One region of the Shewanella algidipiscicola genome, then DNA from elsewhere that is predicted to be linked to it. Evidence: predicted binding sites of a transcription regulator. Region 1 holds the regulator's gene; each other region holds the start of a gene.
What was found. The regulator MetJ, encoded in region 1, represses methionine synthesis genes. The targets are predictions, from matches to a motif close to TAGACGTCTAGACGTCTA.
Positions count from the first base shown of each region.

Region 2: msrA (peptide-methionine (S)-S-oxide reductase MsrA) is a predicted target of MetJ. The motif match lies at 1,519-1,536, and genes of this name have one in related genera.
Region 3: metH (methionine synthase) is a predicted target of MetJ. The motif match lies at 6,766-6,783, and genes of this name have one in related genera.

Region 1 is NZ_OXJV01000001.1:214,676-224,595, reverse strand. It holds gene DN599_RS01015 (c-type cytochrome) at 1-891, opposite strand, end outside; gene DN599_RS01010 (c-type cytochrome) at 903-1,463, opposite strand; gene metF (methylenetetrahydrofolate reductase) at 1,779-2,669, opposite strand; gene DN599_RS19035 (hypothetical protein) at 2,766-2,891, shown strand; gene DN599_RS01000 (bifunctional aspartate kinase/homoserine dehydrogenase II) at 3,042-5,435, opposite strand; gene metB (cystathionine gamma-synthase) at 5,455-6,621, opposite strand; gene metJ (met regulon transcriptional regulator MetJ) at 6,845-7,159, shown strand; gene DN599_RS00985 (sulfite exporter TauE/SafE family protein) at 7,266-8,003, shown strand; gene traF (conjugal transfer protein TraF) at 8,063-9,097, opposite strand; gene DN599_RS00975 (c-type cytochrome) at 9,686-9,920, shown strand, end outside.
Region 2 is NZ_OXJV01000016.1:184,847-194,766, forward strand. It holds gene DN599_RS11080 (thiamine pyrophosphate-dependent dehydrogenase E1 component subunit alpha) at 1-75, opposite strand, end outside; gene astE (succinylglutamate desuccinylase) at 277-1,320, opposite strand; gene msrA (peptide-methionine (S)-S-oxide reductase MsrA) at 1,618-2,097, shown strand; gene DN599_RS11095 (glutathione S-transferase family protein) at 2,490-3,146, opposite strand; gene DN599_RS11100 (O-methyltransferase) at 3,529-4,002, opposite strand; gene DN599_RS11105 (DUF6500 family protein) at 4,068-4,286, opposite strand; gene DN599_RS11110 (dihydrofolate reductase family protein) at 4,401-4,964, opposite strand; partial or broken gene DN599_RS18920 (transposase) at 5,335-5,484, shown strand; gene DN599_RS11125 (hypothetical protein) at 5,476-5,634, opposite strand; gene DN599_RS11130 (AAA family ATPase) at 5,764-6,300, opposite strand; gene DN599_RS11135 (GFA family protein) at 6,431-6,832, opposite strand; partial or broken gene DN599_RS11140 (IS4 family transposase) at 7,132-7,465, shown strand; tRNA gene DN599_RS11145 (tRNA-Ser) at 7,817-7,907, opposite strand; gene punC (purine nucleoside transporter PunC) at 8,059-9,324, opposite strand; gene punR (DNA-binding transcriptional activator PunR) at 9,443-9,920, shown strand, end outside.
Region 3 is NZ_OXJV01000012.1:360,393-370,312, forward strand. It holds gene DN599_RS09060 (NAD-dependent succinate-semialdehyde dehydrogenase) at 1-1,272, shown strand, start outside; gene DN599_RS09065 (sll1863 family stress response protein) at 1,892-2,179, shown strand; gene DN599_RS09070 (sll1863 family stress response protein) at 2,233-2,715, shown strand; gene metH (methionine synthase) at 2,951-6,673, opposite strand; gene DN599_RS09080 (histidine phosphatase family protein) at 7,003-7,608, shown strand; cobalamin riboswitch at 7,762-7,932, shown strand; gene DN599_RS09085 (ABC transporter ATP-binding protein) at 8,086-8,880, shown strand; gene DN599_RS09090 (FecCD family ABC transporter permease) at 8,880-9,920, shown strand, end outside.

The DNA.
Region 1 (9,920 bases):
AGCTTGTTGGTTTGTCAGCTGAATACTCTTACCAAATGGCATATTCTCGTAAATGAAGTTTGCGGCAGTATTGACCCTATGCATGCCTGCACCCCAGTTAAAGCTCTGCGGACCCCACAATGGCGGTAGGCTATAAACACCAGCAATGGCAAGCCCTTGGCCATCATCTCCGTGACAAGCTTGGCAATGCGCTTGGTAAACCGTAGCCCCACGCTCAGGTGAATAGGCTAACTCTGGTTTGTCAATCGGTGGAAATCCACGACCAGGAAGCTTAGCTAACTCATCAATATTCATCGCAGCTTTAACCGCCGCTGGTAGAGCAAAATCTTCACGCTTGCCACCTTTAAGTAACTCGGCATCACTCAACTCTGGCACTTCACCCGCCACTTGATATTGATCCATCAAGCCACTCATGGCTAACCAGTATGAATAAGCAGATAATGCCACTAACTCTTCACTGCCATTTGCAGGCGCTTGACCGTTCATCGAATAAGTAAAACAGCCTTGAATACGATCTTGGAAGCTATTGACCTTATCATTCTTCTTACGGTAAGCGGGATAAGCCATATAAGCTGCCCATAATGGTGATGCATTGGGTTTACGCCCAGCATCCATATGGCAATTAGAGCAGTTCAACTCGTTACCGACATATTTACCGCGTAACTGTTGGGTATTAACAAACAGCTGATAACCCTGTCTGACTTTATCACCAAATGCCCCTTGAGGAATGGCACTCATCTCTCTTGGGTTTAGATAAACGGTATCTTCTGACTTTGGCTTAACTTGTAATTCTGCCTGCTTGTCAGGTAACTCTGCGGCAATAACTAAGCTTGGCACACAGAGTCCAACCAACGCTATCAAAGCACTGCGTAGCGATTTAACATGATTCATGGTCAGACTCCCTATTTGATCTCGGCAAAATACTTGGCTAACGCATCAATCTCATCTGCGGTTAGCTTATTTGCAATGGAACCCATCATTGCATCTACATCACCCTTACGAGTGCCCGCTTGCCAAGCAAGTAATTGGGTTTTGATATAGCTAGCTTGCTGGCCTGCAAGACGTGGGAACTGGCCACCACCTATGCCAGAAGGACCATGACACGTGACGCACGCTGGGATCATTCTGTCCCAATCACCTTGGTACACCAACTCTTGGGTTGGGTCGCTATACACTGCGGCTTCACCACGAAGGTGAACAGTGACTTCTGGCACCTCTTGAGATGCAAAATAGTCTGCAACAGGCTTAATTGCATCACCTTGTAGCACCATAGACATAGGCGTCATGCTGACATTTTGGCGCTGACCAGTTTGGAACAACTTGATCTGCTGAGTAATATATTCAGTAGATAAACCCGCTAATCTTGGGCCTAATGGCTCAACGCCTTGCCCCGTAGGACCATGACATGTCCCACACAACTGTGCTGATGGCGGCATTGCCATTGGCTCTGCCAATAAAGGCATCGACAATAGCAATAAAGCCGAACCTAATGTTATCGATCTCATAATTATCCTCCCGATTATGACTGCTATTAATGATAGAGAGATTCGAACAATAAGGTAATGGATTTCATAAAAAAAAGCATAAAATATTCCTATAAAACATAAACGCATCCTTTTGGCAGCAAGATGTGTTCAAATGTCACTATAGCAATACAACTTATGCTCTATTGATGGGTACTCACGATAAATGAAACTATCAATCGCCATTAAGCCGGTAACGCCCCTCTATTAGCACCAGAGGCGCCCAACCACCGCAAGGGACGAATTGTCATGAGCTTATTTGCCCGGACGCACCCCTAAGGTATGGCAAATAGCATAAGTTAACTCCGCGCGGTTCAAAGTGTAAAAATGGAAATCTTTAACACCTTCACGCGACAGCACTTTCACCATATCGATCGCCACATTGGCACCCACCATCTGTCTTGTTGCAGGATCGTCCTCCAAGCATTCAAATTGGCTATGTAACCAGCGAGGAATCGACACATTGGTCATGCCAGCAAAGCGCTTGAGTTGATTAAAGTTGGTGACAGGTAAGATACCTGGAATGATTTCAACGTCGATACCGGCCGCCACACAGCGGTCACGAAAACGTAAGTAAGACTCTACATCGAAGAAAAACTGCGTAATAGCACGGTTAGCGCCCGCATCAATTTTCTTTTTTAAATTAATCAGATCCGCTTGCGCATTGGTTGCATCAGGGTGACCTTCAGGATACGCGGCCACCGAAATATCAAAATCGGCCACCGATCGTAATAGACGCACCAAATCGTTAGCAAATCGGGTGGGCTTAGCGCTACCTTCAGGCAAATCCCCCCGTAGCGCGACTATGTCACGTATCCCTGAATGCCAATAATGCTTTGCCAGTTCGACTAACTCTTCATCACTAGCATCGACCAAGGTTAGATGCGGCGCAGCCACCAGATCGGTTTCTTTTTGAATGCGCTCAATCACGCCATGAGTGCGATCGCGCACGCCAGAATTCGCGCCATAGGTTACCGAGACGAACTTAGGCTTTAACGGTTCGAGACGTCTAATGGACTTCCATAGGATCTGCTCCATCTCAGGGGTCGCTGGCGGGAAAAATTCGAACGATACGTTAATGTCACCATTAAGCTCAGACAAGCTTTGGTTTAATGAATTTGCATGTTGTGCGTGGTGAAAAGCCATCTTTAATCCCTCAGACGTTCTATGATAGTAAATAGACGTTTGGACGTCTATATGTCCATATACTAGAGAAACTCAGTTTGAAGTCAAGTGTAAAAGTTGACCAAAATTAAAATAGTCTATTCATCTCTACAACAAACCGATTACAGCATGAGCGACATGAGCATCAACCCATTGTTACATAACATGTATTACCTGCTTGCCGACAAGGTGTTGCCGATATAACTACCGGCTGGATAACAGACATTTTCCAAGAAAAAAGCGAATATTGTGGCATTGAGATGAAGTAGTAGATGCACTATTAGCGGCATTATCAACAAAAAAGCGGCCCAAGTGTTAACTTAGGCCGCCTAAGGTATGACGTCTGCGAAGAGGTTACTCTTGCAATAGATCGCGACAAATCTGCGCCAGATCGGATTGCACCGCAGCAGCGGTGACTTCACGGCCGGCACCTGGACCACGAATAATCAAAGGATTATCTTGATAGAAGTGACTACGAATCACAAACACATTATCGCCGGGCGTTAAATTAGCGTAAGGATCGTTGCGATCAACCCACTCAATCCCTACCTGTGCCGCAAGTTGAGCGTCACTGTGTTGCAAGGAGGCCACATAGCGCAGCACTTTATTTTGCTCCGCTGCCGCTTGATATTGGCGTAACATTTCAGCATCTAGCTCACTAATTCGTTCAATAAATTCAGCCAGTGGGATCTGCGCAAGATGCGGCGGCACTAAAGAGTGCAGTGCAATATCATCAAGCTCAATATCATGGCCTATCTCTCGCGCTAAAATCAGCAATTTACGCTGCATATCTCGACCCGACAGGTCGTCACGTGGATCGGGCTCGGTCAGCCCAAGCGCCTTAGCCTGCAGCACCAATTCAGAGAAGGGTTTAGTGCCATCGAAATGTTCAAACAACCAGCACAAGGTTCCGGAAAAAATCCCCCCAACCGCTTCGATGGCGTCGCCACTGTTATGCAAGTCATTTAAGGCATGTTGCACGGGTAATCCCGCACCACAACTGGCATTGTAGCGCCAAAAAAGTCGCCGATTATCCAGTTGCTGTTTTAATTCTTGATAAAAAGGTAAAGGCCCACTGCCAGCCAGCTTATTGGCGCTAACCATATGAATACCACGGGCAAAAAATGCTGGATACTGCAACGCCAGATCGGCGCTAGCACTGATATCTAACGCGACAAGTTCATCACATTCAACATGGCGTAATCGTTCAAACAGGTGGCTGTAATCCCAAGGGGTTGCTTGCTCATTAAATTGCTGCTGCCAGTGATTAAGATCGATATCGGTCTCACTTAATAGCGCCAACTTGGAGCTCAATAAGCCGACTAACTCGACACTGACCTCAAGCTCCTTGTTTAATACCGGCCTTGCCCGCTTAAACAGTTCAATCCATGCATCACCAATATTACCAATACCGAGCAGTAACACCCCGATACGTTTACGCGGGCCAGCGCAGCGACGATGTACCTTTTGCGTCAATAGGCTCACCTGCCCCTTAGGAACCAAGGTGACCAAACTTAGGCCATCATTACATAATGGATGAGCATCGCGGCTTAATAGGCGCGAAAAACCCCGGCGATAAAGTGCAGCATCGGCACTGACTAGGGCCACTAAACCTAAATCTTGTCGCACCTCTAACGCATCGATCCCCAATACTTGAATATTGACTTCAAATATCGCCCGCGCTTGTTTTTCACTCTCGTGGGTAAAGGCGAGTTCCGCGCGACCAGACGCCGATGACCAGTAGGCCAAAGGAGCCAGTCCGGCCTTAGCAAAACACTCTAATAATTGAGGCAGCTCGGCATTAAAGCTTAAGCTAAATAATGACACGCTAGGTAAGCTAGTAACGACGGGCGCGCTGGCCGATAGGCTCTTAGGCGCGATCAGCGTGAAATCGGTATGGGGCGCATAACTCGAACGCACCGCTAGGCTCACGTTAGTGTCAAACAGTGGCTGCAAGGTGCGGTTATGCAGTACCGGCGAGCCAAGGTGTGCCAAACGATTGGCCTCGGTTAATGACATGCTTTTGAGCAGGCGCGCATCGTTAATGCGATTGGGATCGGCATTAAACACCCCTTCCACATCGGTCCAAATGGTCACCCGCTCAATATTGGCTAAGCTGGCTAGCAAGGTGGCGCTATAGTCTGAACCATTACGACCCAGCAACAGGGTATCTCCCTTATCATTAGCACAGATAAACCCGGTGATCACTAAGCGTTCATTAGGGTGAGCATTCAGCATCGCCTGCACTTTTTGCTTTGATTGCCCAATGCGGATCTGCGGTACCGCGCCTTCATCGGCCACCAATAAAGTACGCGCATCCACATCGACCGCCCCAACACCGGACTCACGCAGCAACGCGGCAAGTAGACGTGACGACCAGCGTTCGCCAAAACTGACCACTTGATTGCGTTGATAATCGCTCAGCTCGTCAAGAGAAAGTAGCGTGCTGAGTTGGGATTTATCGGTCGATAAACGCTCGCGCAAGCTGCGCGCCTGTTCGTTAGATAACAGCTGCTCGATCAGATTTTGCTGGTAACTGATCAACACTTGCAACTCTTCTTGCCACAACAGACCGGACTCGGTTAGCTCAAGTAATTTATATAAAAAATTAGTGCTCTTGCCCGCAGCAGAAACCACGATGAGATCATCGCTATGGCCATGGGTGAGTAATATATGAGCGACACGGCGGTAACAATCTGCATCCGCTAAACTAGAACCGCCAAATTTATGCAAATGACATCGTGTCATTTTTTGCTCCTCAATACCTTTAACAACTTACCGCGATAGCCGCATCTAAACCCGCTTGAATATCTGCCACCAGATCATCACCATCTTCAATTCCAACAGATAAACGAATGAGGGTATCTTTTACCCCAGCCTCTACACGCGCCGCTGGCTCCATCGCTCTGTGGGTCATGGTAGCAGGAACCGCCACTAAGCTCTCTACCCCACCCAAGCTTTCGGCTAAAGAGAAGTATTCTAACGCATTTAAAAAGGCAATAAGCTCTGCTTCACCACCTTTTAACTCAAAACTGAGCATGGAACCAAAACCTTTTTGCTGTTTTAACGCAATCTCATAGCCTGGATGATCCGCCAAGCCTGGATAATACACCTTATCAACCGCGCGATGACGGGTTAGCAAAGCTAACACCTGCTGTGCGTTGGCTTGATGCTGACGCATTCTCACCGCGATTGTTCTTAAGCCGCGTAAGGTCAAATAGCTATCGAAGGCTGAGCCGGTTAAGCCTAAGGTATTAGACCACCAATGTAACAGCTCACCCACTTCAGCATCTTTAGCGACAACCGCGCCGCCGACCACATCGCTATGTCCATTGATATATTTAGTCGTTGAGTGGATCACTATGTCAGCGCCGAGCAACAGAGGCTGCTGCAAGATAGGCGATAAAAAGGTGTTATCGACCACCACTAGCGCCCCCACTTCATGGCTCTGGCTCGCAATCGCTGCGATATCGACCACGCGCAGTAAGGGATTTGACGGGGTTTCTAACCAGACCATTTTAGGTTGACGAGCAATAACGTCTGTCAAAGCAGCGGCATTCGTTTGGTCAACCACCGCCAGTTTAAATGCCCCTTTCTTGGCGAGGTGGGTAAATAGTCGATAACTACCGCCATAGCAATCGTGTGGCACCACGAGTAGATCATCGGGCCCAAGCAAGCTGGTCACTAAGGTGATGGCCGCCATGCCAGTACAGGTCACTGTGCCTGCCGCGCCACGCTCCAGCTCTGCTATGGCGTCGGCCAAAATACAGCGAGTCGGGTTACCCGAACGGCTATAATCAAAATCTCTCGGTTGTTGATGACCATCAAAGGAGTAATTGGTCGACAAGTAGATGGGGGGGACTACGGCACCATATTGAGTGTCGGATTCAATCCCTCCACGCACAGCTGCCGTGGCTAATTTACGCTCAGTCATCTTTTACTCCTAAAGTTAAATCGGCGGCAGTCATCTATACCATAGAGATGTCTGGACGTCTAAATGTACCTAAGGGAAGCGGTAGCGTCAACAACTTTAGACGTTTAGACGTCCAAACATGTAGAAATCTATTTGCAATTAACAAAAATTAGAGGCAATAATTTGACTGTACCCGGTAAGGGTATAAAATCTGCCCCGAATTTGAGAATTAACAGGTGAGTCAATGACTGAGTGGAATGGCGATTATATCAGCCCCTATGCTGAACATGGTAAGAAGAATGAGCAAGTGAAAAAAATCACTGTCTCTATTCCCCTCAAGGTGCTTAAGATTTTAACCGACGAACGCACTCGTCGTCAGGTGAATAACTTACGCCACGCCACAAACAGCGAATTGCTTTGTGAAGCTTTTTTGCATGCTTATACTGGCCAACCTTTACCCCATGACGATGATTTGTCAAAGGACAAACCTGACAGCATTCCAGCCGAAGTGAAAAAGCTGATGACTGAGATGGGCATCGAATGGGAAGACGTCGAGTAAATCGACTTTACCTATCATGTTTTGCTAGAGAGGGATCGCACTGCGATCCCTCGTCTTTATCACCTCTAAACACACTAGAATCTATGGTGACGTAGTGCCCGAACTTTTGATTGACCCCGTGCTTCTTGGCCTAGCGTCGCTGATCATCTTTATTGGCGCCCTAACCCAAAGCCTAATCGGTTTCGGCTTAGCCGTTGTCGCCTCACCATTACTCTACCTTGTCGACCCAAGCCTAGTACCCGCTCCAGTGATTATGATGGGCTTTTCTATCGCCTTACTGACCCTACTAAGAGAGAGACGCGCACTGGAGTTTAACGGCTTACAATATGCTTTGCTGGGGCGTATCCCTGGCGGCATATTAGGCGCCGCCTTATTATTGCTCGCACCACAGCCAGTGTTAGGCTTGGTCATTGCGAGCATCGTTGCTTTAGCCGTGATCCTGAGCATTTTCAAATTACACCTGCCAATTAACCGCAGCAATCTTTTTATCGCGGGGGTGCTGTCAGGCATTTTTGGTAATATCGCCGCCATCGGTGGGCCGCCAATGGCTATTTTACTTTCGGGCAAAGATGCCAAACAATTTCGTGCGGCGTTATCGGCGTTCTTCATCTTTAGCTCAATGATCGCATTAATCATTTTGGCCTTCAGTGGATTACTCACGCTACGTCATCTGTATCTGTCGGTGCTCTTACTGCCATCGGTACTACTAGGGTTTATCGTTGCTAACCGTATTGTCGGCGCTGTCGACAAACGAAAAACACAGCTTTTAACTCTGGTATTATGCAGTCTAAGTGCACTTATCCTGGCAGTAAAATCGATTATCGAACTGAGTATAACGAGCTAAGATAGCCGTCCGCTAGCTCACAGGTCTAAGCCAGACAAACCTAGCAAGACAGGTCAACGTTAGAAGTGATATGAGGTTTGAATCACGCCGCCTATGGTATCGTCGCTGCCAAATAACCCAGTTAAATCAAGATTAAAGGTGCGACCGATACTAAAGCCAGTGCCGACAGAATACAGGTCAATTGTAGTATTGTTTAAATCATGACGATAACCCACCCGCAGTGCCAACCAATCGGCGGTTTTTAGCTCTCCTGCGAAACGCCAATATTGTGTACTCGCCACCTCATCAAAGCGCTGATAGTCATTTAAATCGATATCGGTTGTTAGGCTCAGATTAGCCCAATCATAAGCAAGCCCTGCGGTATACAAAGACTCAATTCGATAAGTAAATTGCCGCCCTAGCGTATCAATCGTTTGTTGCTTGTGGTTGAAAAGATTGCGTCCCGACACCCCTAAGGTCAACCCTGCCGTAGGCTGTATCGCTACGCCAATATCAAAATTAAATACCGTATCGTCATAAGAATAGCGAACATCATCAGCGTCATCGACATTAAAATTGTTAGCATTCACAACATAGTTGTAAGTGTCAATGCGCTGCATTTTAGGCGAGATCCCGACCGCGATAGGCATATTGACAATTGACAGGGGGAAACTCAACGCAACGCCAATATCAGACACACCGCCCGCAACAACCGCCCCTTGAGAGTCTAACTCTGAGATAGTTGACGAGCCATTGACATCAAGGTTATTTAAATTATCCAGATCAATTTGGGAGACAGCAGCAACGCCTACAGCATCTATATAAGTCTTATAAAACAATGCCATTGGCATCTTAACAGTGGGTAAGACAAAGGACACACCCAATCCAACATTATTGGTGTAAGCTCGCTCACCATGCAGTGACTGAAGCTTACCACCACTGTCCTTGCTGGCATCTAAGGCTATTAATGCAGGGTTAATAAAGGCGGTGCCTTGGTGATTGGATGAAGCTACACCCATGGCATCGCCATGGGCGTCATAATGTTGCTGTGCAGCAAAACTAATACTAGCAACACTCATCAGGGTGATTAACACGATTATGCTAAGGCACTTCATTCCCTTTCCCCCGAACCATGATATTTTTAAGCGTGTTGAAATGTTTATACGCTCGATTTTTAAAGATAGTTCATTTATCAAGTTCTGAATGATGTGCTTAGTAAAAATACTGCAATTTAGTGCTATTTAATCTCTAGTTGCACTGACGTCGATGGTCCATCCCCTTTTATTAGGCGTAAAAATAGCTGAAGTGATGGATATTGCCCCCCATAAAAAAACCTCTTTCACCTACTTTAGACGGCATATTGATACCATCTAACAACGCCCCCCTTTAAATAAATTAACAAGCTTATTGATACCGCTAACGTTATTTAGCAGATGATGAACATCTAAAGTGTGATTCACCTCCGCCAGCAATTGATAGCCTAAATCGCCTCCCCATAAAAACAACAAAACACAAAAACTATTAAATATAGATACTTACATCACATCAATTAGATTTTTATCAATGATATTTTTATCAATTAGATTTTTGTTGTAAAAGTGATCGACCTCAAATTCACATCTCACCCTCTTGAGTAAGATCTTTAACAACAAACGCTCTATTTGTTTAACAAAAAAATCACCACGGGCGGTGATTAAGGAAAGATGATGAAAAACATAGTCAAGATAACAACGTGTATCATGCTCACATTCTCGTTAGGCGCCCAAGTATATGCCGTAGAAGGTGGCAACCCGAAGAAAGGCAAACACCTCTACAAGAAAGAGTGTAAAGCCTGTCATAGCAAAGGCGATTCGGGCGGTGAAATCACCCCGATGAGCAAAACCATGAGCCAGTGGGATCGTTTCTTTAAGAATGACCAACACAAGGTTAAGCCTGAGG
Region 2 (9,920 bases), on a different contig from region 1:
CGGGATTGATAACGAATCTTTATCAAGAAAGCTGACCCGATGGACAGTTTCTGTCGTGCTCTTAGTGTTGCTCATACTATTCTCTTATCAGCTGAGTTTTCTTGTTATTGAGTTGCCAGCAAATGTGTTAACACCCATTCATTGGCCAGTATTGTCTTCACACGTGAGCCTCAAGTTACGTTAACGTAAACTACCTATCAAGCCCAACTCGTCTAAAGTAACTAACTAGCATCTAACATTGTTGTATATTTAGCTTTACAAGCCTAGCGCGCCGCCTTAGTTAACCTGATAACCCTGTGCAGGCACCAAACAGAGCACGGTTCTTTGCCCGACCGGCACATTGGCATTAGGAAATACGATAGACTCGGATGCAGCATCAACCTTAATCTCTGCCCCCCCCTCTTTTGCTAACACATAACCTTTAGGAAACGCGGTAAAATTCTCCACATCACTGGTAAACGTAAACTCAAAATCGTCATAACGCTTATTGATAGAGCGATTAACTTGGTAAAGGTTAAGCTGAGTGTTATCGAAGGCCGGCAATGCCAAAGGTTCACCTTTAATCAATTGAATTAACACTGTTTTTAACGCAATAAAGCGTGTCATATCATTTTGGCCCATCGGCATTACCTTGCCAAGTTCGATAGTAAAAGCATGGGCTTGATAATTATGAGCAGAAAAATAACTAAAAGTGGTGGTTGGCTCATGATGAAATAACACAGTGTTAATACCACAAGCGGCTAAAAACATCAGTTGCTCACCACTGTACGGTGCACCTTGACGATAAGGATAAATGGCAAATTTCTCATGCTTGGAACCACGAATAGCCGTATGTAAGTCATAGTGATATCGCGGCGAGTTTGGCTGACCACCCATAAAGAAGCGATCGACATAACGCTCAAGCTTTTTAGCTCTCACACGCTCGGCGTTGATAAGCCCTTGTCCATTGGAGTGTGCCCCACTAAAAAGTCGATTGAGGTTTTCTTCAACAAAACGGGTGCCATTTAAAATCGCTGCAGGATTACCAATTAAAAAAAGTAACCTTTGCTGTGTCACCAGTTGGCCGCAGAGTAACTGAGTGATCAGCGTGTTACACAGTTCAATGGGTGCGGTTTCATTACCGTGTATGGCACTGGACAATACAATATTTTTGACTGGTACATCGCCGCTAGACAACGGCTCAAATGCAATCACCCCAGTATCCCAAATATGTACGCGGGTGTGTTCGCCTATGGTAAAGGTAAACGGCTCTGGGATAGATTTTGGATTTGCGAGGGTAAATTGCAAAAAGTCATTCGACAAATTTAGTGCTTGTTGCACACAAAACTCCTTACATTATTCATACCTTACAGACCAAGTTGATCTGTCGTAATAGGCATGACTCCTTGGATTTATTAGTATTATGTTTATCAACGCCTGATAGTACCATTTAACGGATCAGACAGCCATTTGTCACCACACAATAACTTAGTGACCGGTAAATTAAACTTGCAATCTCATTAAAGCCACCACACAATAAAGCCATCTAGACGTCTACACTGGCTGAAGAGGAATACTGATAACTTGCTCCTCTACCTGCTATATAGGCATATCAATTAAACGTCATGGGGTGTACAGATGGCTATAGCCACATTTGGTGCTGGTTGTTTTTGGGGTGTAGAGTACTTTTTCAGACAAATTGAAGGGGTGACAGCAGCAAGCTGTGGTTACATGGGCGGTGACGATAAACGCACCACTTACGAACAAGTCAAACAAGGTAACAGCGGTCACGCTGAAGTAGTTCAGCTTGAATATGACGAACATCGAGTCAGTTATGAACAACTTTTAGCCGTATTTTGGTCTAATCACAACCCGACCATGCTCAACATGCAAGGCGGTGACATAGGTCATCAATATCGCAGCGCGATCTTTTTTTACGATCAGCAACAAAAAGCGGCAGCTGAGCAATCGAAGCTTGCCTTAGCGCGAAGCGGAAAATGGGGGATGCGCCAAATAGTCACAGAAATAGTGCCCGCGATGCCGTTTCACCTCGCCGAAGAGTATCACCAAAACTACTTAAAAAAGAATAACCTACCCAGTTGTCACCTGACTTATTAAGTGACGATTACAAGCTCAATACTCAGCGAGGATATTACTTTCCTGACACTATTTATAATAGTACTGGCATGTAGTCTGCTCATTTTTTGTGATGAAGAACTCAGATTAAGTGGCTTGTTATGAAAGCGGATAGTTTATGTCGAAAGTACTTTGATGCTAACCACTCTTTGATGTCTGTATGCTACTCACCAGTTTGTTGAGCCTTAAAAATGCCACCAATCCATAAGGTTGGCGGCTTTTTATCATATCAATCTAGTCATCACAGCGTTTTATGTAACGATTGACTTCAAACGACTAATTGATAGGCCTTAGTATTTATAGAGCTTAGTATTCACCGCAGTTAAGTCAGTTTAATCTCAGTTTGCATCAGCAGCACTGGGTCTTCACCAAACCTATGCCGTTATTTTTGCGATAATATTTTGCTCGCCGGGTAACATGGCTTGCATCGATGCTCGCGCCTTAACCCGTAAATATAAAGCACTTAAATATGGCCAACGCGTCGCATCAATTGTCTCGCCAGCGTGCTCCATATTAACCATCTGGCAACTGAAAGCCAGATCCGCTAAGGTGAGCTTTCCTGCGACAAAATAATCATTACCGGCTAACTGTTGCTCAAGGTAATCGAAATGAGCAGGCAGTTTTTCTGTCAGTGTTAACTGTACAACACCTTCGTCACACTCTTTCCCCATACTTTTACTGAGCACACGCTGTGCAAACACACTAAAGGTTGTCAGAGGTGCTAGCTCGTCATCGGCGTATTTAGCTAACCAACGCACGCGCGCATTTTGTTCAGCATTATCACCCATTAAGCTCAACGCTTGTGGGTATTGCTCTTCGAGATATTGGCAGATCACGCTCGAATCGGCCAAAGTGAACTCTCCCACTTTAATCGCAGGAATACGGTTGAGTGGGTTTATCTCTTTATACCAAGACGGCTGATCAAATGGCGAGATTATCTCTAATTGATAATCCAGCGCCTTTTCAGCCAAGCACAAACGTACTTTACGCACAAATGGCGACAGCGGCACACCATAGAGTATCAGGCCCATTGTAAATCCTCAGTTAATTTAGAATTAGTTAATTTATAAAATGAGTCATGCTATACGTCTTATGTGATTAACACAAGATGCCGTTATTACAGTGAATGATATGGCACATAAGCCAAATCATCATGACGGCCCACATCAACTTGTATGCTGCACGACAAAGGCTTAGATGGATTGCCTGAACGTAATTCACAGATTCTATAGCTATATGCTTAGCTTGATTCCCCCCACAACTTTATATGGCGCAACATCCTTGTGACGACTGCGCGCCACTGTCACAAGGGGATCATGACTAAGCCGGCAATGATAAACTAACCCATCGCATGCCCAATGCGACATCTCATGTACCGAGCCCCTGTAAATCGCTCAATTCACCTCAAATCGCTCAATTCACCTCGACTTCAGCTTTATAAACAAGCAACTCACCTTTACCAACCGGCACTAAGGCAGACTTTAGGTTATTTTGCTTGTTTAACCAAAGGGTGAAATCTGCCAGCTCATCGCGATGAGAAATGGCATTGTCACAAACAAGTAAACCACCAGGCTCAAGAGTATTAAATAATGGTTCGGCTAATGATAAATACGCCTTTCGGTCGGCATCGAGAAATATGAAGTCGACTCGTTCAGTCAGATGCTCAAGAACTTCACTAACGTCCCCCGCTAGCTGAGTGATCTTAGCGCTGACACCGGCTTTTTCAAAATTAAGCCTAGCTTCTGAAATTTTCTGTGGATTCACCTCAACAGTGTAAATTCTGCCGCAACTTGGAAGTACAGAAGCCAACCAAAGTGTGGAATACCCATTAGATGTGCCAATCTCTAAAATCTTACTGGCACGAGTAGCCTGAACAAGAATGAGCACCAGAAATATCGCTCTAGACTAAAAACGCTTCTCCAGTAGATTGTTACGTGCTTAACTAAATACGGCTAAGCACCGGACTCCACCATCTCTTTGATCTTGATCGCTTTTTCGAAGTGATCCAATTTGTGTGTTTCGATCCACCAGCGAGCCACCTCCATGAGAAGCTCCGGCTGATCGTTTCTATTTTTGAAGAATGCATAAAAAGACAACCCAACTTCCGAGCCTTTCTGCTTAATCTTTAGATCACATACTTCAACAATTTTATCTCTAAGTACTGTGCGCAAAACGGTATCTCAATATTGGGTTGTCCAACTGACAGTATGGTACTGACAACATTAATTCAAATGTGCATCGATTTGAATTGCAAGAACTAGGCGTTAACTGTCCGCTTAACACTGTTATAAATAATTGACTGTATACTTAACTTGAATATAGTCATTTGGATATACCCTAGCAAAAGCGGATGTTAACTTAATAGGTTGAGCAACTTTACCGAAGAGAGGAATGCCGCCGCCAAGGATAACAGGGGTTTTAGTGATGATCATTTCATTTATCAGTTGTCGATTTAGAAACGAGGTGATCGTAGTACCACCATCAATATAAGCATGCTCATAGCCCTCACTCTCGAGTTTATTGATAAGATCCCCGATATCGCCAGAATACATCTCCACTTTATCTCGTAAACTCACTGGCGCTTGCGTCAGCGAATGACTCAGTGCGTAAATTTTGATATTCCCGTAAGGCCACTGCTCTGGAGTGAGGTTAAAACTAGACAAAGTCTCCATGCATTTACGCCCCATAACCATACAGTCAACCGATGAAATAAAATCATTAAACCCCATATCTGGGCTGTCACTCATATCCGCTTCTTGATCACCCGATGTATGAAGCCAATCAACATTGCCTCCTAGTGTTGCTATATAACCATCAGCGCTAGTTGCAATAAATACAGAACATTTCATGTTTAATTTTGACCTCAAATCTCAGAACACTTATAACGAGCTGTTAAACGAAGCCGCTTCGCGGCAGAAAAGATAAAAAAACCTCTTTATCCTTCCAGCCTAAATACTTTCTAGAGGCGACCTGATTTGGCTTACCAGCCTAACAACAACGCTTTGATTTTCTTTATGAACAATATCTTACCAACTTAACACTGCAAGGCAAGCGACCTGCAACTATCGATGCTTATGGCCGTGCGCTACGGCGTATTTCAGCCTACTTTGACTGCTCGTCAATACTTGAGTACCTCTGATTTAAAGTGATAGCTCGCTGATCTCATAGCGTCTCATTCATGGCGCACGGTTAAGCTTGACCTGTTTAACGCCTTTAACCTTGCTAGCGCTAAAATACCTGCCTCGCTATCTTTATCGCGGCGTACTTCCTGACAAAGCAATCATCAATGACATTAATGACCACATCAGCTTCAACTATCTAGACAGTCAAACTCAGACCTTTAAAGCGCATACCTTAGGTCTATGGCTTAACGGTACAAGCAGCTAGAATTCTTCCATTATCTAATGCAGCAAAACACCATGAATAAGATAGATATGACGCGATATTTGCTTCGCAAGGATCAGCTACAAACAATAAATCTAAAGGAATTTCGCTACTTTTGACTTCGATATATTGCATATTTCCTCCAAGCACATAACGCCGCCTTGAGTGGTGAACAACACCACCCACAAGCTAAATCATGGTTTCATAAGAACTAAATCCGATTCGAACCAAAAATATCAAGCGTTGCGAATCAGCCTTGCTTTATTAGACGTCGTTCAATTTACTAACGATGAACTGCGCCCTTTTTTTAACTGATACCTTTGGGACTTCAATTAAGTCATAGCCAAACTTTGTATAAGCACTCACCATTTCATGGTATGTCGCAACCGCCTCATTAAAGTCCTGCTTTCGCTCAGTATCATTTTCATAGATCTCTTCCCAAGGAGGAAAAATGAAAACTTTACGGCAATAATCTAGTTCACCGCATTTAGCTAACAAAAGTTCCGAAATAGGTATGCTCTCAAGCTTACTGTACCCATATGAATCGATCATACTTCGGTCGTAAAGCGTCATTTCAGTATCACCAAAGTTCTCGTAATTATTGATTTCTTCAAGAACCATTTCATCGCGAAATGCTGTCTTATCCAACCAAGGTAATGCAGAGCCTTGCGAGGCGACTTGGGCTTGGATAACTTTTCGCCCAACTTCAGGTGCGCTTGGGTAACCCATTTGACACAAAAACTTGATAACTGAAGTCTTTCCTGAACCAGGGCCACCTGTAAAAATAACTCTATTATTCAAATAAAACTCCATAGACGGCTAACGCCTCAAACACCGGCGTGGTGAAGTTGGCGGATTTTGTGTGTGTTTTTGCACAAAAGGTGACAGCTTTGCCACGTCCGAGTGCTTTGATTTATTATGTGATGGGCTATCAATCTGGCAGCCCGTCGAACTTTGGTAATGTGTCTAATTCTTTATCCCAAACAGCTTTGCTAGATGTAAAGATGTGAGCCGTTGGCGACATAGAGACTTCCTTGTCCAAACACCCAGCGGGAATGACTAGAAGACCTGCGTCATGAGTGCTTGGCAATGCTGCACCGCAAACCTTACAAAAACTTTTTTTGTGGCGAGTACCTGCAAGCGTAAAGGTCGTTACTGAATCTGAACCTGCCAACCAGATTAATTTAGCTGACTGTGAAAATAAATTTGCCGCATGAGCAGAACCGCTATCCTTTTGGCAATGCTGACAATGACACAAATAAAAGCTATCAAAGTCCCCTTGCACTTCAAATTTCACGGTGCCGCATAGACAAGAACCAAAGTAATCAGTCATAAAGCTTCCCTTTGCTGCCTGCAGATGTCTGGCACATAACGCCCATTTCTAGAGGCTCCCCAGATAATTGCTTTTACAATCAATTAGTAGACACGCATGGTGCTGTTTGATCTAATCAATTTCGCCAAAAACAAACTAGAACAGCACCATGCGCGACATTACAATACTACATGGGTCACTAACCGATCAATGCCCTTCAATCTACAAGAAACGCCTTACTTCTCTTATGGTTGCCACAAAATCACTACTTGATGGCAATCAACTCTCTTTGATGCTGCTAGGCCGTAACATCTCTGGCAATGCAGATTGAAGAGACCTTTATAGACTTAAAAAGTCCACAATACGGCATGGGGCTAAGACACAGCTAAAGTCGTTGCCCTAAGCGATTAGATCTCTTGTTACTCATCGCCATGCTAGCTGAGACTGCCTTGTGGAGCATAGGTATCATTGCCCTGCATTTCGGTTGGCAAAAGCACTTTCAAGCGAACACTATTAGGCATCGGCCGGTCTTCTTGTTTGTAAGATTAGGGAAAAAGTACGACGGAGAGATAACTATCGAATAACAGAGCAACATTTACGCTGGGCAATGAATACATTACGTTGGTTCACACAGCAGGGAGACCCGAATTATGAGGGGTTCCCCCAGCGCTAGAACAAGTTGCAGTAGTACAAACAGCAAAAAGCCCATCATCTTTCGATAACGGGCTTTTGTTTTAATGTGGCAAAGAGATAGCTGACTTTAAACAATAGGAACCCTAGGGTTCAAGTCGCTATCATAAGCGAGTACAAGTAACGGAAGTGCAAACAGTAAAAAGCCCGTTATCTTTCGATAACGGGCTTTTTGTTTTAATATGGCAAAGAGATAGCTGACTTTAAACAATAGGAACCCGAGGGTTCAAGTCGCTATCATAAGCGAGTACAAGTAGCGGAAGTACAAACAGCAAAAAGCCCGTTATCTTTCGATAACGGGCTTTTGTTTTGATGTGGCGGAGAGATAGGGATTTGAACCCTAGATGGGCTATAAACCCATGCCGGTTTTCAAGACCGGTGCATTCGACCACTCTGCCATCTCTCCGAACGCCGCGAATAATATAGTGCTCTTTAATTGATGTAAAGTAAAAATGATATTCGCGGCATCAACTGCTTAACTAACCATCAACTAAGGGCTATCACCTACTATCGTTTTATTTTGAAAGCAGATGTTACCCTTTCGAAGAAAAGGGCAATTAATTTTCGTCGCTGTGGATACCAACACGCGAATTATCTGGCGCCGCCAGTTCTTTGCTCAACTTTTTAAATAGCTGGCTCCAGCTATTTAAACGGCGCATTTTGTACCCTGCCAGCACACCAACTGATGACACAACAATCGCGATAGCGATAGTCACTTCCGCATGTATTGCCCATATCGCAACAATCGATGATGCGCCGAACGCTAAGCTTATCTGCAAAAAGTTCTGTAAGCCAGCCGCCTTGGCAGAGGCTTGCTTAAAGACCTGCAGTGCACAATTAACCACAATAGGATAACAAGCACCATTAGCCGCTGCTAATACCGAGAAAATACCCAACAAAGGCCAAATGGTGTCAGCCTGCATCACCAAGGTGCTAAACGCTATCCCGGCAACGCACATGCCAAACAGTAACAATAAAATGGTTAAGGTTTGCTCGGCACCGACTCGACGGATAAGTACTTTGCTCATGTAACCACCTACTATAAACATGATAGTTTGAGGTATAAAGCTCAGGCCAATTTCAGTGGCTTGGTAACCGTGTTGCTCCATAGTGATCGGCCACAGTGTCAGATACGAGAAGAACGCCGCAGAGCAAGCCCCAAATATTAATACGTTACCCAAGTATTGTGGACTCTTAAGCATATCAAGATAACTGACACCCACCTTTTGAGGTGCTTCAGCATTACTTTCAACTTGCTCAGATTTAACCCACATCATGGTTGCCAGCATCAACAACACAGTGAGGCCAGTTAATAGCATAAATATGCTGCGCCATTCGCTATGCTCTAATACGTAAGCGCCAAGTATGGGCGCTAACGCCGGTGATAGAGCCACCAAAGGCATAATATTACCAAACATCTTTTGTGCTTCAGTCGCCTCATATTTATCGATAACGATGGCTTGCCAAATTACAGCAGCACTGCAGGCACCAATAGCCTGGAAGAAGCGACCAAGATTAAACAGCCACATAGAATCACTCACTGCAACCATATAACTGGCACTGCCGAAGATCACCAAACCAAATAGTAGGCTGTTACGCTTACCAAAACGCTGCACTAATGGCCCATACAACAATTGACCAATTGCCAAACCAGCTAAGAAAAAGGTCAATGAACTTGCCACATGGCTAGGGGTTGTTCCAAATGTTGCCTCAATTGCTTTGAAAGCAGGTAAATACATATCAGTTGCAACAAAACCCAACATACTCAACAACGCAAGATAGATAAAAAACAGCAATTTTGAGCATTTATTCATAAAATTCATACATTCACACTAATAACCAAATAACGAATCGCGGAGTGTAGATACTTGCTTATTGCTTGTGAAGCGTTTATTTTTGCTTACAGGTTTGAAAAATTCTCACAGCAAGGACCTAAAGAGTATGCTTTCAGAACAATCCATGAAACTTGTCGATATGGTGGCCCGCGCGGGCAGTTTTACCGCCGCGGCCAATAAGCTGCATAAAGTCCCTTCTGCTGTGAGTTACGCAGTTAAGCAAGTAGAAGAAGAGTTAGGAGTGGTGCTGTTTGAACGTCACCATCGCAGTGTCAGCTTAACGCCTGCGGGCGAGCACTTTGTCAAACAAGCCCGCCAAGTGCTCACCAATATTGAAGCCTTAAAAGACAATACTAAACGGGTTGCTAATGGCTGGCAGCCGACATTATCTATCGCACTCGATAACATTGTAAGAGCCGACAAGATCAGTGTGTTGATTGCTGATTTTTATCGCCATTTCGACAATGTCGAACTGATCATTCGCATTGAAGTGTTTAATGGGGTTTGGGAGTCTATTGCCACAGGTCGCAGCGATATTGCCATTGGCGCAACCACCGCCATCCCCGTTGGCGGCGATTATCGCT
Region 3 (9,920 bases), on a different contig from region 1:
AATGTCTCGTTTACCGACAAGGCTGCCATCTTGTCCAGAGCTGCCGCCATACTCCGAGATAACAAGCGTCAATATGCTAAGTTGCTGACGCTGGAGATGGGTAAAATTATCTCCGAGGCCGAGGCCGAAGTGGAGCTGTCAGCACAGATCCTCGAATATTATGCAGAACATGCTGAACGGTTGCTCGCGCCGCAAAAACTGCCCGTTGCCGATCCCGCCGAAGGGGATGCCATGATAGTGCACGATCCCCTAGGCGTCTTACTTGCCATTGAACCTTGGAACTTCCCTTATTATCAGATAGCACGGATCTTGGCTCCTCAATTGTCTGCTGGCAATACACTGTTGCTTAAACACGCGTCCAATGTGCCGCAATGCGCCGCCGCTTTTGAAAGCTTGATGCTCGATGCTGGGTTACCACAAGGCGCGTTCCAGAATTTATATGCGACGCGGGATCAGGTTGAACAGATTATTAATTCGCCTAAAGTTCACGGCGTGGCATTGACAGGCTCTGAAGGTGCAGGTGCTATAATAGCCGCCCAGGCGGGTAAAGCACTGAAAAAATCGACGCTAGAATTGGGCGGATCCGATGCCTTTATTGTCCTCGAAGATGCCGAACTGCCTAAAACTATCGACTGGGCCGTATTCGGCCGTCACTGGAACGCCGGTCAGGTTTGTGTGTCGTCAAAACGGATGATCTTGGTTGATGCGATCTACGATACGTTTATGCAAGGTTATATTAAGGGGGTCGAGGCACTTAAGGCTGGCGACCCTATGGATCCGACCACAACATTAGCACCTTTATCGTCTCAAGGTGCTGCGGATGAAGTGAAGCAGAAGATCCGTGATGCGGTGAAATATGGTGCAACAGCCGTTGAAGTTGGCACTAAAGTACCAGAGCAAGGTGCCTTTGTACAACCAACGATATTGACCAATGTGACGCCAGATAATCCCGCTTATTATTGGGAGTTTTTCGGCCCAGTATCGACCATTTTCAAGGCCAGGGATGAGCAGCACGCCATTGCTATCGCTAATGATTCCCCTTATGGCCTTGGTGGTTCGGTATTTACTGCAGATAACCAACGTGGGTTGGGGGTGGCTAAGCAGGTTTCAACTGGCATGATGTTTGTTAATCATCCTACTATGGTTAAGGCGGATCTGCCTTTCGGTGGTGTGCGCCGCTCAGGCTATGGACGCGAGTTAATTGACTTAGGTTTAAAAGAGTTTGTAAACCATAAACTCATCAACGTGGTCGACATTAACGCGCCCTTCTAGTGTATAAGTAAGCATTTGAATAAGTAGCATTTGAATAAAAGCCTGACTGACATACTCAGTCAGGCTTTATTATGATCGCTGGGGTTAAGTCCTTAGTTGTGGTCTCAATGCTACATTTGAATTTCGAAGTTGTATTGGCTAGGCTTTATCATCAGGTTGAGTACATGAGTGTTCATAATTGACCTTAACAATAAAGGTACACTCAATTGCACTCAGCAATATCTGTTTTCAGCTTAACATTCGTATAGGTCATGAGTATTTATTGAACAGTTTTTGAGTGATAAACGTTTATGCGGTAGCCTTGATTTAATCATTCATTGAATTTAAAGGAGGCGTAGTGTATTTTTTGCCCCCTTTTTTTACCTCTTCACTCACATTATTTACGACTGTTCTGTCATGCGTAGAAATCAACGTTTTCTGATGTCGTTGTTAATTTAGCATCAAACATATTAGTCAATTTATCACGACAAAATGAAGCCACTTTTTTTAAGTTAATTATTGTTCTTTAATTAGTCAATTTAAGTCGTAGGCGCGAGCATATATAAGCTAATGGCATTAAAGCGATAACAATGAAGTGTTAAAAATGTTTGTTAACTTTTTTATTGCACAGGAGAACGCTATGAGTATGAAACAAGCATATGAAAAGAAATTACGGGCTCAATTGAACGAATGGAGCGCCGATATAGATAAGCTCAAAGCCAAAGTAGATAAGGCCGAAGCCGAGGTACAAATAGAGTATTATAAAAAAATCGACGAGTTACGGACAATGCAAAGGGATGTTGCGCATCAATTAACTGAGCTTCGAGAGTCGAGTGATGATGCTTGGGAGGATATTAAGGCGGGTATCAATAGTGCGTGGGATTCACTCGATGGAGCACTGAAGTCAGCGGCGCAGAGATTCAAATAACCGCAGGTGTTCATTTTATCTGCACTTCGACTAAGATAATAAGGAGATAGCTAATGAAATCATATGTTAATGCATTGATATTAGCCGCCGTAATGGGGGGTTTACCCCTGAGTTATGTGCCAATGAGTCATGCACAGACCGATAATGACAAGGCGAGTGAAAAAACGTCGATTGAAGATATTAAGCAAGAAACCCAAGAGATGCTCAAAACGATTGGGGCGTACAGCGCCGATAAACGAGATCAAGCGGTTAAAGAAGTCAAAGAGAGCCTTGATAGGTTAGACAAGCACATCGATGCGTTAGAGGCGAAGACAGATAAAAATTGGGATGCAATGAGTGAAGCCGCGCGTAAAGAAGCCCGTGAAAATCTCAAAGCACTCCGTAAGCAACAGAATAAGGTCGCCCAGTGGTATGGCAGTATGAAATCCAGCTCAGCCGATGCATGGGATGAAATGAAACAGGGGTTCTCTGATGCCTATCAAGATTTGGAGAAGTCTTGGGAAGAAGCCGAAAAAGAGTTTGAGTCTAAAGAATAACTTGGCCTAAATAAGGTTATTTTGCCCACCCCACCATTTTTCGTGGGGTGGGTTTTTCATCCATCTAGATGATGGACTTGCGTCTGAGGCTCTAGTGGGCTTCCGATCCATAACAGATGCGACTTACCTTGGCCGTAAGGCCGTATGGGTTAGTGAGGCGAAGCCACAGTACTAATGTTCAAACGAAGTTTGGGTAATCAAAGGAGTCAAGGTGATGACTCCACATCTCTCCCCGTTAAACATCATAATCCAATACTGGTGCTAACCAACGTTCGGTTTCCTCGATACTCATTCCCTTACGTGCGGCGTAATCTTCCACCTGATCGCGGCCAATATTGGTCACGCCAAAGTAGCGTGATTGCGGGTGGGCGAAGTACCAACCCGATACCGCGGCGGTGGGGAACATGGCGTAGCTTTCGGTAATATTGAGCCCAATGGTTTCATCTGGCTTAAGCAGGTCCCATAACAAGCCCTTTTCGGTGTGATCTGGACAGGCGGGGTAACCCGGTGCTGGGCGGATACCTTTGTATTTTTCGCGAATGAGTGCTGTGTTATCGAGATCTTCATCGGCGGCGTAGCCCCAAAACTCTTTACGCACTCGCTCGTGCATGCGCTCGGCAAAGGCTTCGGCCAGACGGTCGGCTAAACATTTGAGCATGATGGCGTTGTAGTCATCGTGGTTGGCTTCGAAACGGGCAATATGCTCGTCGATTCCATGACCTGCGGTGACGGCAAAACCGCCCATGTAGTCGGCCACGCCTGAGTCTTTGGGGGCGACAAAATCAGCCAAGCAGAAGTTGTCGTTGCCTACGCGCTCTATCTGCATCCGCAGGTGGTGGGTCGTCATCTCCACTGTGGTGCGGGTTTCGTCGGTGTAGAGCTCAATGTCGTCATGGTTAACGGTATTGGCGGGGAACAGGCCGATAACGGCTTTGGCGGTAAGCCATTTTTCGTCGATGATCTGCTTAAGCATGGCTTTACCATCGGCGAATAGCTTACGGGCTTCTTCACCGACCACCTTGTCGTCCAAGATTTTCGGGAAATGGCCATGCAGTTCCCAGCTGCGGAAAAACGGGGTCCAGTCGATACGCTCGACTAAGTCTTCCAGTGGGTAGTCATCGAACACCTGACGCCCAAGTCGATTAGGGACAAATGGGGTGTAATTGGCCCAATCGTGCTGGCAGCGGTTGTCGCGCGCGGCGGCAATGGGGATGATCTGTTTGCGTTTTTCTTGTGAGTTACGCTTGTCGCGCATCATCTGATATTCATCATAGGTGGCATCGATAGTGGCTTGACGCGTCTCATTGCTGATAAGTTTCGATACCATAGGCACGGCGCGTGATGCGTCGGCAATATAGATGGCGCCTGTTGGGGCGTGGGGCGCGATTTTAACCGCGGTATGAATTTTCGAGCAGGTCGCGCCGCCGATGATCGACGGAATGGTAAGCCCCGCCTTATGGAAGGCTTTAACGTTGTGCACCATCTCATCGAGACTCGGGGTGATTAAGCCTGACATGCCGATGATATCGACATTTTCCGCCTTGGCGACCTCGACGATCTTCTCAACGGGGACCATCACCCCAAGATCGATCACCTCATAGCCATTACAGGCCAGCACCACGCCGACGATGTTCTTACCGATATCGTGCACGTCACCTTTAACAGTGACCATCAAGATTTTACCGTTAGACTGACCTTCGACTTTTTCCAGTTCGATATAGGGGTTTAAGTAGGCGACCGCTTTTTTCATTACTCGCGCCGATTTGACCACTTGGGGCAAAAACATCTTGCCCGAACCAAAGAGATCGCCGACCACGTTCATGCCATCCATGAGCGGTCCTTCAATCACATCCAGTGGCCGAGTCGCCTGCTGTCTTGCTTCTTCGGTGTCTTCATCGATAAAGTCGGTAATGCCTTTCACTAGGGCATGGGCAAGGCGTTGGCTCACCTCCCAGCTGCGCCACTCTAAATCCTCTTTCTTGGCCGCTTGGCTGCCATCACCGCGAAACTTCTCGGCGATCTCAAGTAGTTGCTCGGTGTTATTTGAATCTGCCACTGGGCAGGGCAGGTTTTGCACAACCGCTTCGACGCGCGCTTTTAACTCGCTGTCGATATCGTCATAAATCGCCAGCTGACCCGCGTTGACGATCCCCATGTCCATTCCCGCTTGAATCGCATGATAGAGGAACACGGCATGAATCGCCTCACGCACCGGGTTGTTACCACGGAATGAGAACGACACGTTCGATACCCCGCCCGAGATCATCGCGTGGGGTAGGGTGCGTTTGATCTCACGCGTGGCCTCAATAAAGTCGACAGCGTAGTTGTCATGCTCGTCAATACCGGTAGCAATGGCGAAGATGTTGGGGTCGAAAATAATATCTTCTGGCGGGAAGCCCACCTTATCGACTAACACCCGATAGGCGCGGGTACAGATCTCGATCTTACGTGCCTTGGTGTCTGCCTGACCTTGCTCATCGAACGCCATGATGATGGCCGCGGCGCCATAACGTTTAACCAATTTGGCGTGGTGAATAAATTGCGCTTCGCCCTCTTTCAACGAGATGGAGTTGACTATGCCTTTGCCTTGAATGCACTTAAGGCCTGCCTCTATCACTTCCCATTTAGAGGAGTCGATCATAATCGGCACCCGGCTGATATCGGGCTCAGAGGCGATAAGCTTAAGGAATTTCTGCATCACCTCGACGCCGTCGAGCATGCCTTCATCCATGTTGATGTCGATGATCTGGGCGCCGTTTTCTACCTGCTCACGGGCGACGCTGAGGGCGGTTTCATATTCGCCATTTTTGATCAGCCGTAAAAAGGCAGCCGAGCCGGTGACATTGGTGCGCTCGCCCACGTTCACAAACAGCGAGTTGGCATCTATGGTCAGTGGCTCAAGCCCCGACAAGCGGCAAGCCACTGGGATGTCGGGCAGCGCTCGCGGCGCATGGGAGATAACCGCCTCGCGAATGGCGCTAATATGGGCCGGTGTACTACCACAGCAGCCGCCAATAATGTTTAAAAAGCCCTCTTGGGCCCACTCACCAATAACGCTTGCCATCTCTTCGGGGCTTTCATCATAGCCACCAAACTCATTAGGCAGCCCCGCATTGGGGTGCGCCGACACATAACATTCGGCAATTTTTGACAACTCTTGCACGTAGGGGCGCAGCTCTTGCGGGCCAAGGGCGCAGTTAAGGCCAATCGACAGTGGCTTAACGTGGCGCAGCGAGTTGTAAAAAGCTTCGGTGGTTTGCCCTGTGAGGGTGCGGCCCGAGGCATCGGTGATGGTGCCTGAGATCATGATGGGCACGCGCAGCGCAAGCTGTTCAAATACCGTTTCTATAGCAAACAACGCGGCTTTGGCGTTGAGGGTATCGAAGATGGTTTCCACCATGATGATATCGGCGCCGCCTTCAAGCAGCGCCTCAATCGACTCAATATAGGCATCGACCAGCTCATCGAAGCTGACATTACGGTAACCGGGATCGTTAACATCTGGGCTAATCGAGCAGGTGCGGTTGGTGGGGCCTAGTACCCCGGCAACATAACACGCACGCCCCGTTTCTGCGCTGACTTCATCGGCCGCGGCGCGGGCAAGACGCGCGCCTTCAAGGTTAATTTCAACAGACAGATCTTGCATCTCGTAGTCGGCCATGGCGATACGAGTGGCGTTAAAGGTATTGGTCTCGATGATATCGGCGCCAGCGAGTAGGTACTGTTTATGGATATCTTTGATAATGGCTGGCTGAGTCAGAACCAGCAGATCGTTATTACCTTTGACATCGCAGGGCCAGTCTTTAAAACGCTCGCCGCGAAAGGCGGCTTCCTCAAGCTTATGATCTTGGATCATGGTGCCCATGGCACCGTCGAGGATTAAAATACGTGATTCGAGCTGCTCGCTGATCTGCGCTGTTATCTGTCTTATTGGGGTAACAGGGGGTCGGGTCGCCATAAAATTCTACCTATATCCTACTCGATGCATGTTCACGACTGCCGATGCAGTGCGACGAGGGTGTGATCACCCTGCTATTATTTTTAGATGTATAAACGTATAGACGTCTATAGTGATTGCTATAGTAAGCGACTTATTAGGCTTAGGGCAAGTCAAAAGAGTATCAGTTTTCCCCCCTCGTTAGCCCAGTGGCTTATAGGCTGCCGCTTAGCCTGTGGGTGATGTTTATTTTGGCACAATTGCAGCCCGCGGGGCAGTGTGAACCATATTGCATTGTCGCCTTGTCTCGGCGTATGCTGCCACGGCATGACAAATATCAAGGTAAGCCAATGACACAAACGATTTTTTATTTAATGCGCCATGGTCAGTGCGAGGGCGGCAATGTGTTGCGAGGCCGAAGCGACCTACCTTTGAGTGAGCTGGGATTTGCCCAGATGCAACTGGCCTGTGCGACTAAATTACCCGAGACGATAGATGCGCTGGTGACCTCCCCCCTAAGCCGCTGCCAAGGGTTTGCCGAGTATTACGCTAAAAAAAAGCAGTTACCTTGCCATGTCGAGGCGGGTTTGATGGAGATTGACTTTGGCGACTGGGACGGTGAGATGATTGATACCTTGTTCGCTGAGCATAGCGAGGCGCTTAACGCCTACTGGCAAGATCCTTGGCGCGCGCCATTGCCAGGCAGTGAGCCGCTAGATGCCTTTGAGCAGCGTATCGAGACCTGTATCGAGCAAGTGTTACATAGGCACAGTGGCAATACCCTGCTGCTTATCACCCATGGTGGGGTTATCCGCCATTTGATGGGGCTGGCGCTGGGGATCCGCGGCGAAGTTGGCTTCTATACCCAGTTAAGTCTCGATTATGGCAGTGTGGTTAAGTTAAGCCACTTGGTCGATAACGATGGTAAAGGCTATTGGCGCTTGCATTGGAGTTAATGGTTAAGCTCAATGTTGGGGCGTTAGTTATCAGCGTTTGTCGTTAACCAGTGCGGCAAATACAAAAGGTGGTTTGCCTCCTAGGGGAAATACCGCATAATAGCCAACAATTTTAGGTGTCTAGCATACAGATGACGCCGAGCGTAAGGTGTTGAGCAGCGACTCACTTAACGTGGGTCGAGTAACTCAAACTTAATAGGGAATTGGGGAGTGACCTAAGGTCATCAGCCCAAACTGTACCCGCAACTGTGAGTGTGTTGAGTAAGGCAATTGGCCTTGTCTGCAACCACAAGTCAGGATACCTGCCTTATGCTATAGCCTAATGACTCAAGCGGGTGACTTGAGGGAGCTAAAGATGAACAACCGACTTGGGGCGTTAGCCCCGCTTGACAGCGACAGGTCGACACCTACGCGGTCGCAACACATTTTACCCTATTGCTTTGCGGCTTGGATGGTGAGCCTGTGACGTCAATCCCTATGGCGTTATCTGCCCAACACCTTAGTTGGCGCGTGGGCGAGCGCGCCATTTTGGCTGATGTCAGTGTCGAACTGCCCCAAGGTCAAATGCTGGGGATCATCGGCCCTAATGGCGCCGGCAAATCCACCTTACTGCGCTGTCTATATCGTTATTTGACCCCAAGCCAAGGCGATATCACTTTATTTGGCCGAGCGGTGAGCGACTTTTCGGCGCGATCCTTTGCCCAGCAAGTGGCGGTGGTGCTGCAAGACACGCCGCACTATTTTGACATGACCACGGCGCAGCTAGTGGCGTTAGGGCTGACGCCCCATAAGGGAGCGTTTTCGCTCACCAGCGACCAAGACAAGCACGAGGTGCGTCGCGCCTTAGCCACAGTAGGTTTAACCGCGTTGGCCGACCAAGGGTATGAGCAACTTTCTGGCGGCGAGAAACAACGGGCGTTGATCGCCCGTGCCATAGTGCAAAAGCCCAAGTTGTTGATCCTCGATGAGCCCACCAATCATTTAGATATCCGTTATCAAATACAGATCTTAGAGCTACTGCGTAGCTTAGAGATGACGGTGGTTATCTCGATCCATGACCTTAATTTAGCCAGCGCCCTGTGTGACCAATTGCTGCTGCTCGACCAAGGCCACGCAGTTGCCCAAGGCCGCCCCAATGAGGTGTTGACCGAGCAGCGTATTGCAGAGGTCTTTGAGGTGTGCTGCCAAGTGAGCCCGCACCCCCAACACGGTAATCCGCAAATTAATTACTTTTATGGCTACCATAATGTCACCCAAGGGGAGACGCCATGATGCGCTCGCCCGGATTATTGGCCAGCGAGCGTCTTTGGCGCGGCCTGCTATTGGTCACAGGGTTTGGGGTATTAAGCCTAATGACGCCGCTGTTAGCCGCCAGTTTTGGTGCGGCGCACATCGACTTTAACCAAGTGGTCGATGTGGTGCTGGCCACCCTTGGCGGCGAGCGTCCAAGCAGCGTCACCGCCCGCATTGTGATGGAGCTGCGGATGCCGCGCATCGTGCTGGCGTTTATCGCCGGTTTTGGTTTAGCCATCGCCGGCGCCGTGCTGCAAACTGTGACCCGCAATCCACTGGCCGACCCTTATCTGTTTGGCATCTCTTCTGGCGCCTCCTTTGGTGCCGTAGTGGTGCTTACCCTGTTTGGCGGTGCGGGCGCGCTATCGAACGCCTTATCCATATCATGGCTTGGCAGCGTCAGCCTGCCGATGGGCGCCTTTATTGGCGCCAGTCTCGCAGTGCTGATGGTATTGGCCTTGTGCGGCCGCGCCATGAGCACTCAAATCGAGCGCATGCTGCTTTCTGGGGTGGCGATCTCCTTTATGTTTGGTGCGCTTACCAGTTTATTACTCTATTTTTCGGGCCCTCAGGCGGCCGCCTCTGTGCTGTTTTGGAGCTTGGGCAGTTTTGCCAAGGCCAGTTGGTCTGGCTTGGGGCTGCCCTTGTTGGTGGTGGCAGGCGCAACTGTGATCATCTTGCTGTTTAAACGCCAGATAGTTGCCATGAAAGCCGGTGATGAAACCGCCCACACGTTAGGGATCGATGTGCAGCGCCTGCGCCTAGCCATGTTGCTTTTGTGCTCGTTAATTACAGCCGTGCTGGTGGCTAACTGTGGCGGAATCGGCTTTGTGGGTTTGATGATCCCGCATATGGTGCGCCTGTTGCTGCCTGGTCGCTTCGCCTTGTTGACCACAGGGGTGGTGGGCGGGCTATTTATGATCTGGGTCGATGTATTAGCCCGTTGCTTGCTGAGTTACCAAGAGCTGCCTATCGGCATTATTACCGCGGTGATCGGCAGTGTGTTTTTCTTGTTTATT